2 regions of the Desulfobaculum sp. SPO524 genome follow, and region 2 is predicted to be linked to the other one. Evidence: predicted binding sites of a transcription regulator. Region 2 holds the regulator's gene; the other holds the start of a gene.
What was found. Region 2 encodes HrcA, which represses chaperone genes, less so after heat shock. Its sites were predicted from a motif close to TGTTAGCACTCNNNNNNNNNGAGTGCTAACA; they were not measured.
Positions count from the first base shown of each region.

Region 1: the regulator HrcA is predicted to act here: its motif matches at 2,801-2,831, upstream of groES (co-chaperone GroES).

Region 1 covers NZ_JBJDSB010000004.1:88,119-92,533, reverse strand. Annotated here, with positions in the region: gene groL (chaperonin GroEL) at 786-2,432, opposite strand; gene groES (co-chaperone GroES) at 2,475-2,765, opposite strand; gene ACI3L3_RS13465 (phosphate/phosphite/phosphonate ABC transporter substrate-binding protein) at 3,090-4,028, shown strand; gene ACI3L3_RS13460 (ATP-binding protein) at 4,035-4,415, shown strand, end outside.
Region 2 covers NZ_JBJDSB010000001.1:150,086-154,500, forward strand. Annotated here, with positions in the region: gene rfbB (dTDP-glucose 4,6-dehydratase) at 1-450, shown strand, start outside; gene rfbD (dTDP-4-dehydrorhamnose reductase) at 447-1,334, shown strand; gene hrcA (heat-inducible transcriptional repressor HrcA) at 1,374-2,402, shown strand; gene grpE (nucleotide exchange factor GrpE) at 2,436-2,984, shown strand; gene dnaK (molecular chaperone DnaK) at 3,132-4,415, shown strand, end outside.

The sequences.
Region 1 (4,415 bases), on a different contig from region 2:
CTCAAACCCAAAGAGACACAATGAGAGCCATCTACACCCGATTACACCCAATTATTTCGAAATATACTGCAACTAGAAGAGTGACTTCTAGAGTCTGTCAATTGACATACATGATGCCTTGGCGCCGCAAAAAGCACAATTAGGACGCAACCAACCGCCATCACACGCCATACCGAAGCACCTCGCAACGCATCCACCAGCATTGGCACGCCTAAAACAGCAATTGGCATCCGTCACACCACCCTTTTTTTCCCCTCTCAAACCCATTTTGGAGCGTTTTCAACCCCGCAAAAGCGCTCAACCGCTCAAAATTTTGACCGCACCAAAACCTAAGGAGATGCAAATACAATCGATTACACCCGATTAGAGCGAAATATCCACAAATGTTTCCGTGGCGAGAAGAACATCTTCTACGCCGCAACGTGCGGCACACGACGAACGAAAACACCCCACTCCCCAATCTTTCATCCACACCCACGCCCCGCCATCTCCATCCACACGGACGAGAGCCGTCAGGGGTGACGAGCGCCTTCTCTGCGCGCACCCGTGATGAGCGCACTCGGGATTCTCAAGGGTCCGCGACCCTTGAGCCTGCGGAGCACAAAAAGCCCCGCCCTCACCCACCACGCCACCACCCATCCCTCCTCACTCCCTCCTCCCGCCACCGCTGGGCACCTGACTTGGCTGCCAGCCCTCCGCCCGCTCCAGACAAAGGACGCAAAAAAAAGGCCGGCCCCGAAGGGCCGGCCCATATGTCTTCGCAATGGAATGGTCGCGGATGGCGTTTAGTACATGCCACCCATGCCGCCCATGCCGCCCATGCCAGCAGGCATAGCGGGAGCAGCTGCGCCCTTCTCTTCGGGCTTTTCGGCGATGGCGCACTCGGTGGTGAGCAGCAGGCCAGCCACGGAGGAGGAGTTCTGCAGAGCGCTGCGGGTCACCTTCTTAGGATCGATGACACCGGCCTTGATGAGGTCTTCGTACTCGCAGGAGGCGGCGTTGAAGCCGTAGCCGTCCTTGTTGGAGCGGACCTTCTCGACAACGATGGAGCCTTCGAGGCCAGCGTTGTTGGCGATCATGCGCAGGGGCTCTTCGATAGCGCGGGAGATGATGGAGACGCCAGCGGCCTCGTCATCGTCGGCCACGGAGACCTTCTCCAGCACGTGGGAGCAGCGGACCAGAGCCACGCCGCCGCCAGGCACGATGCCTTCTTCGACAGCTGCGCGGGTGGCGTTGAGTGCGTCTTCCACGCGGGCTTTCTTTTCCTTCATCTCGGTCTCGGTGGCAGCGCCAACGTTGATCACAGCGACACCGCCGACGATCTTGGCCAGGCGCTCCTGGAGCTTCTCGCGGTCGTAGTCGGACGTGGTCTCGTCGATCTGCGCGCGGAGCTGAGCCACACGGGCCTTGATGTCTTCGGCTTCGCCAGCACCGTCAACGATGGTGGTGTTTTCCTTGTCGATGACAACACGCTTGGCGGTGCCAAGGTCGTTAACGCTGACGTTCTCGAGCTTGAGGCCGAGATCGTCGGACACAACCTGACCACCGGTGAGGATGGCGATGTCCTTGAGCATTTCCTTGCGGCGCTCGCCAAAGCCGGGGGCCTTGATGGCGACCACGTTCAGGATGCCGCGGAGCTTGTTCACAACGAGGGTAGCGAGGGCTTCGCCGTCCACGTCCTCGGCAATGATGACGAGGGGCTTGGACATCTTGGCAACCTGCTCCAGAACGGGCAGGAGATCCTTCATGTTGGAGATCTTGCTCTCGTTGATGAGGATCATGGGCTCTTCCATTTCGCAGACCATCTTCTCGGGGTTGGTCACGAAGTAGGGGGAGAGGTAGCCGCGATCGAACTGCATGCCTTCCACAACGTCGAGGGTGGTCTCGAGACCCTTTGCTTCCTCAACGGTGATGACGCCTTCCTTGCCGACCTTGTTCATGGCCTCGGCAATGATATTGCCGATGGTGGCGTCGTTGTTGGCGGAAATGGTGCCGATCTGGGCAATTTCCTTCTGGTCGCGGGTGGGCTTGGTCAGCTTGACCAGCTCTTCGGAGAGGGCCTCGACAGCCTTGTCGATGCCGCGCTTGATGGCCATGGGGTTGCGGCCGGCGGCCACAAGCTTCACGCCTTCGGTGAAGATAGCCTGAGCGAGGATGGTCGCCGTGGTGGTGCCGTCGCCGGCAACATCGGAGGTCTTGGAAGCAACTTCCTTAACCATCTGGGCGCCCATGTTCTCGAACTTGTCTTCCAGCTCAATCTCCTTGGCGACGGTGACGCCGTCCTTGGTGATGATGGGGGAGCCGAAGGACTTTTCGATGACAACGTTACGGCCCTTGGGGCCGAGGGTCACCTTGACGGCGTTGGCAAGGGTGTCAACGCCAATTTTCAGCTTTTCACGGGCCTTTGCGTCAAAACGGATATCTTTGGCCATTGTGGTCTCTCCTCTCTAAAAATCTATTTGCGATCGAAAATTCTACTGCTCGACGATAGCCAGGATGTCATCCTCGCGCATGACGAGGTGTTCCTTACCGTCAATCTTGATCTCGGTACCGGCGTACTTGTTGAAGAGAACCATGTCGCCTTCCTTGACGGACATAGCGATGGTCTTGCCGGACTCGTCGGTCTTGCCGGGGCCAGCGGCCACGATTTCGCCACGCATGGGCTTTTCCTTGGCCGTGTCGGGGATGATGATGCCTCCGGCGGACACTTCCTCACTCTCCAGGCGCTTGACCAGGACTCGATCGTTAAGCGGCTTCAACTTCATTTCGGTTCCTCCATTAGCGAATTTTTTCGATGCGCTGTTAGCACTCGGTCATGGCGAGTGCCAATCGCGACGCTAAGCAGTTATAGCTTGATTCAGCAAAAAGCAAACCCGAAAACCGGGCAACGCATGAAACATTAGTCCGCCGGGGGGGATAGTCAACACCTGTGACGAAATTTTTTTGGAACTTTTTTTCGCGCCCCCCTCGCCGCATCCGCGTCGGCCCCGCGACAACCCTTGCTTCCCGGCCTTTTGACGGGGTTTCCCTTCGGGGCGCGTCAGGGTATGGTAAATGCGCTCTACCATCGCACCCTTAAGGAAAACATCATGTTCAGACCTCTGAAGTACACCCTCGCGCTCACCATCATTCTCGGCTTCGTCGCGGTCTTTGGCTGCACGGACCCCGAACCGGTGAAAAAAGTGGATCTCTCCCACAGGGAGGAGGTCACCTTCCGTGCCCGCAAAGGGGAAATCACTTACGCCTATCTGCCACAGTACTCCCACAGCGTATCCTACCAGCGCCACCACCTGCTGGTGGAGCATCTGTCCGAGGCTACGGGGCTGAAATTCCGCCAAGTGTTCCCCGATACCTTTGATGAGCACATGAACATGGTGGGCGAAGGCCTCATCGATATCTCGTTCTCCAACCCCTTCATCTACGTGAAGCTGGCGGACCGCTACGGCGCGCGCGCCTTTGCCAGAGTGGTGGAGCGCGGGCGCGGGGCCAACTTCCGCGGGCAAATCATCGTCCGTACCGACAACCCGGACATCAAGACCTTACAGGACGTCAAAGGCCAGCACTGGCTGGCGGTGGACCCCTCTTCCGCCGGCGGCTACCTGTTCGCCCTTGGGCACTTCCTTGAAAACGGCATCAAAAAGCACGACTTTGCGGAAATCGCCTTTGCCCCCGGACCGGGCGGCAAGCAGGAGAAGGTCGTCCTTGGCGTGTACTCCGGACGCTTTGGCGTCGGCTCCATCCGCGAGGGCACCCTCGACGTTTTGGAAGGCGCTATCGACCTCTCACGCATCCGCGTCCTTGCCACCACCCGCTGGTACCCCGGCTGGGTCTACGCCGCGCGCAAAGGCCTTGACCCCGAGGTGGTCCGCAAGGTGAGCGAGGCCATGGCGGACCTTTCCATGTCCGACCCGGCAGACCGGCAAATATTGGACCTGGCCCAAATTATTGAAATCATCCCGGCCCACGACAAGGATTTCGACCCCGTACGTGACCTTGCCAGGCGCATTGGCCTTAACCTTTCCCGGTAGGACGGCATGACCGAGCACAACGCACCCCTTTCCCTGCTCCAGCGCCTGACCAATCCGTTTCTGCGCTTTTTGCGCGAACGGCTGGACCCCTATGGCCGAAAACCCCTGCCCGGCATCCGCCTGCTCACGCGGATGCGCTTTAAGGATAAGATTAACTTCGGCATCACCAGCGTGGTGATCTTCTTTGGCGTCTTGTCGGCGGTGCTGGTCAGCCGCGTGGCCGTGGTCACCCTGCTGGAGGAAAACCGCGACCGGGGCCGTAGCATGGCCGTGAATATGGCCTCGCGCGCAGTGGACCCCCTGCTGGCCAAGGACTTTCTGCGCCTGAAAAACCTCGTGGACGAAATTGAGCGCCTGTCGGACTACACGCTCTACGCCTTTATTCAG
Region 2 (4,415 bases):
AAGCTCATCCCGCTGATGATTACCCTCGCCGAGCAGGACAAGCCCCTGCCCATCTATGGCGACGGCATGCAGGTGCGCGACTGGATTTACGTCACCGACCATTGCCGCGGCGTGGAAATGGCGCTGAAGGCCGGACGCCCCGGCGCGGTGTACAACTTTGGCGGCAATGCGGAAAAGGCCAACCTCGACGTGGTGCGCGCCATCTTGTCCGCCATGGGCAAGCCCGATGACCTCATTTCCTATGTGAAGGACCGTCCCGGGCACGACCGCCGTTACGCCATGGATTATTCCCTCGCCAAGGACGAACTTGGCTTTGAGCCGCTGTACGACTTTGAGCGCGGCCTTGCCGAAACCCTCGCATGGTACACCGACCACCGCGCATGGCGCGACAGTGTGCAAAGCGGCGAGTACCGCTCCTTTATGGACGACTGGTACGGGGAAAGACGATGAGCGAAGAGCAATTACCACGGGCGCTTGTTCTGGGCGGAGCCACCGGACTGCTGGGCATGGCCCTGAAAAGCGCCCTGACCGCAAAAGGCTGGGACGTCACCACCACCCCCCGTCCCGGCGACTGGGCCTTTGACGTGGAGCGGCTGCGGGACTTTATTGCCACCGCGCGCCCCGACGTTATTTTCAATACGTGGGCCTACACACAGGTGGACCTTGCCGAGGACGAACCCAAGGAAGCCCGCCGCGTCAACGCCATCCTGCCGGGCATTCTGGCCCGCGCTGTGAAGGATATGGACCTCACCCTCGTGCACTACTCCACGGACTTCGTCTTTGACGGCAAAAAGGAAACACCCTACGCCGAGGACGACACCGTGGCCCCGCGCTCCGTCTATGGCGAAACAAAACGCGCCGGAGAGCAGGCCCTTCTGGCCGAGGAGCTTCACCGCCTCATCATCATCCGCACCGCGTGGCTGTTTGGCCCGGACAAACGCAACTTTGTGCGCACCATGCTGTCCCTGTGCGCGGAGCGCGACACCCTCGGCGTGGTGCACGACCAAGTGGGCTCGCCCACGTACACGCCGGACCTTGCGGTCTACTCCCTCGCCCTTGTGGAATCCGGCGAAACGGGCATCTTTCACATCACCAACTCCGGACGCGCCAGTTGGTGCGAACTGGCCTGCGAGGCCGTGCGCTCGGCGGGCCTACCCTGCACGGTCACGCCCATTGCCACGGACGAGTACCCGCAAAAGGCCACACGCCCGGCATTCTCCGTACTCGATACCAGCCGCTTCACCGCGGCCACGGGCATCACGCCCCGGCCATGGGTGCATGCCGTGCAGGAATACGTGTACAGTGAAACGGCACCGGAAACGCCCATAGACTAGACAGCACCGGACGCCAGCCGTCCGCAGCGGAAAACCACCATGCCCCTGAGTTCACGTGAGACAGCAGTCCTGACCACCATTGTCGAGGACTACATCCGACAAGCCACGCCCCAAGGCTCGCGCACCGTTGCGCGGCGCTGTGGGCTTGGGCTGTCTGCGGCCAGCATCCGCAACACCATGGCCGACCTCACGGAAAAGGGCTTTCTGGCCCAGCCGCACACGTCCGCGGGGCGCGTTCCCACGCCCCGCGCCTTTCGCCTGTATTTGGATACGGTCCTCACGCCCCCGGAACTGGCGGGCACGGAGCGCGAAGTCATCCGCGAGAGTTTGGACAAGGCCGGGCTGGAGATTGCCGACATCCTGCGGCAGTCCTCGCGGCTTTTGGCCGCGCTGTCCCAGCAGGTGAGCATGGTGCTTGCACCCGGACACTCCGACGTGCGCTGGCGCAGCCTCGACTTTGTCCCCGTGCGCACGGGGCTGGTAATGGCCGTGCTGATCATGGAAGGCGACATGGTGGAGCACCGCCTTGTGCCCGTGGAGCACGGCGTCACCCGCGACGACCTGACGGCGTTCAGCAACTACCTGAACCACCACTACGCCGGAAAAACCCTCGGGCAGGCGCGCGCCCATATCCATTTGGAACTCAAAAGCGCCCACCGCCGCCTGAACCGCCTGTACCTGCAGGCGCTGACCCTTGCCCGCGACACCTTTGAGATGGACGCGGAGCGCGACTTCTACCTTGATGGCACCGCCCACGTCCTGACCCAGCCCGAATTTGCGGACGTGGACACCATGCGTGAACTGCTCCAGCTTCTGGACGAACGTTCGCGCCTGCTGGAACTCTTGGACGGCACCATCGATGCCGGGCACACCAACGTCACCTTCGCCAAACACGACCCCGCCATTTCCAAAGGCCCCTACGGCCTCATTTCCGCGCCATTCGGCGCGGCGGACACCAGCAAGGGCGCTCTTGGCGTCATCGGTCCGCTGCGCATGGACTACGCAAAAATTCTCCCGGTGGTTGACTTCACCGCCCGGATGCTTACTGAACTTCTCAGCAATCGCTAACACCAGCACATCCAAGCGATCCTGGAGACCGCAATGACAAAGAAGCAGAATGTTGAACCTGCCGAAACCGAGCAGGAAACTCCCGAAGTGGAGGAAATTGAACTCACGGACGAAGAGCTGAGTGCCCTGTGCGCCGAGCGCGTCTGCCCCGAATGTCCGGAAAAGAAACACGCCGACGACGAGCGTCTGCGCCTGCTTGCGGATATGGAAAACACCCGCAAGCGCCTTGAGCGCGACAAGGACGAGTTCCGCAAGTTCGCCGCCGACAAAATTCTGGGCGACATGCTGCCCATTCTGGACAACCTGGACCTTGCCCTGCAACACGCACCAGACGACGAAGCCTGCAAGAACTTCGTCCTTGGCGTGCAGATGACGCACAAGATGTTCCTCGACACCCTTGCGGGGCACAACCTTGAGCCTGTGGGCGAAGTGGGCGAGGAATTCTCCCCCGAAATCCACGAGGCCGTGGGACAGGAAGAGCGCGAAGGCATGGAGGCCGGGCGCGTCGCAACGCTGATGAAAAAGGGCTATAGGCTCAACGGTCGCCTGCTGCGTCCGGCCATGGTTGTGGTGAGCAACTAACCCCCAACCAACCCCGTCGCCTGCGCTTTTGGTGAAAAAATTTTCACTCCCCTCTTTACAGCCGGGTCAGGCGCATTACTTTGAACAGCGTAAGTGACAAACGACTTTTCACGTCGAAAGTTTTTTCCAAGAGGAGGAATTCATAATATGGGCAAAATCATCGGTATCGACCTGGGAACCACAAACTCCTGTGTCTATGTGATGGAAGGCAAGGACCCCAAGTGCGTCTCCAACCCTGAGGGTGGCCGCACGACCCCGTCCATCATCGCCTTCACCGATAAGGAACGCCTCGTGGGCGAGCTGGCCAAGCGCCAGGCCGTCACGAACTCCGACAAGACCGTCTTCGCCGTTAAGCGCCTGATGGGCCGCAAGTTCGAGGATCCGGCCATTAAGGGCTGGGCCGACAACTGCCCTTACAAGATTGCCGCACACTCCAACGGCGACGCCTACGTCGAGCTCGACGGCAAGCTGCTCAGCCCCGCAGAGCTGTCCGCGAACATCCTGCAGAAGCTGAAGTCCGACGCCGAATCCTACCTCGGCGAGACCGTTACCGAGGCCGTTATCACCGTTCCGGCCTACTTCAACGACTCGCAGCGTCAGGCCACCAAGGACGCAGGCCGCATCGCCGGTCTTGAGGTGAAGCGTATCATCAACGAGCCGACCGCCGCGTCCCTCGCCTATGGCTTCGACAAGAAGGCCAACGAAAAGATCGCCGTGTTTGACCTTGGCGGCGGCACCTTTGACATTTCCATCCTCGAAGTCGGCGACAACGTCGTGGAAGTCCGCGCCACCAACGGCGACACCTTCCTCGGCGGCGAAGACTTCGACAACCGCGTCATCGACTACCTCGTTGAGGAGTTCAAGCGCGAAAACGGCATCGACCTCTCTCAGGACCGCATGGCCCTGCAGCGCCTCAAGGAAGCCGCAGAGAAGGCCAAGAAGGAACTGTCCTCCTCCATGGAGACCGAGGTCAACCTGCCGTTCATCACCGCTGACCAGACCGGCCCCAAGCACCTGCTGGTGAAGCTGTCCCGCGGCAAGCTGGAGCGTCTGGTGGAAGACCTTGTGGCCCGCACCGTGGAGCCCTGCAAGAAGGCCCTGTCCGACGCCGGCCTGTCCGCGTCCGACATCGACGAGATTATCCTCGTCGGCGGCATGACCCGCATGCCCCTCGTGCAGCAGAAGGTCACCGAGTTCTTTGGCAAGGAGCCTAACCGCAGCGTGAACCCTGACGAAGTGGTCGCCATGGGCGCATCCATTCAGGGCGGCATCCTCGCTGGCGACGTAAAGGACGTGCTGCTCCTCGACGTTACCCCGCTGTCCCTCGGCATCGAAACCCTTGGCGGTGTGTGCACCAAGCTCATCGAGCGCAACACCACCATCCCGACCAAGAAGAGCCAGGTCTTCACCACGGCGGCTGACAACCAGCCC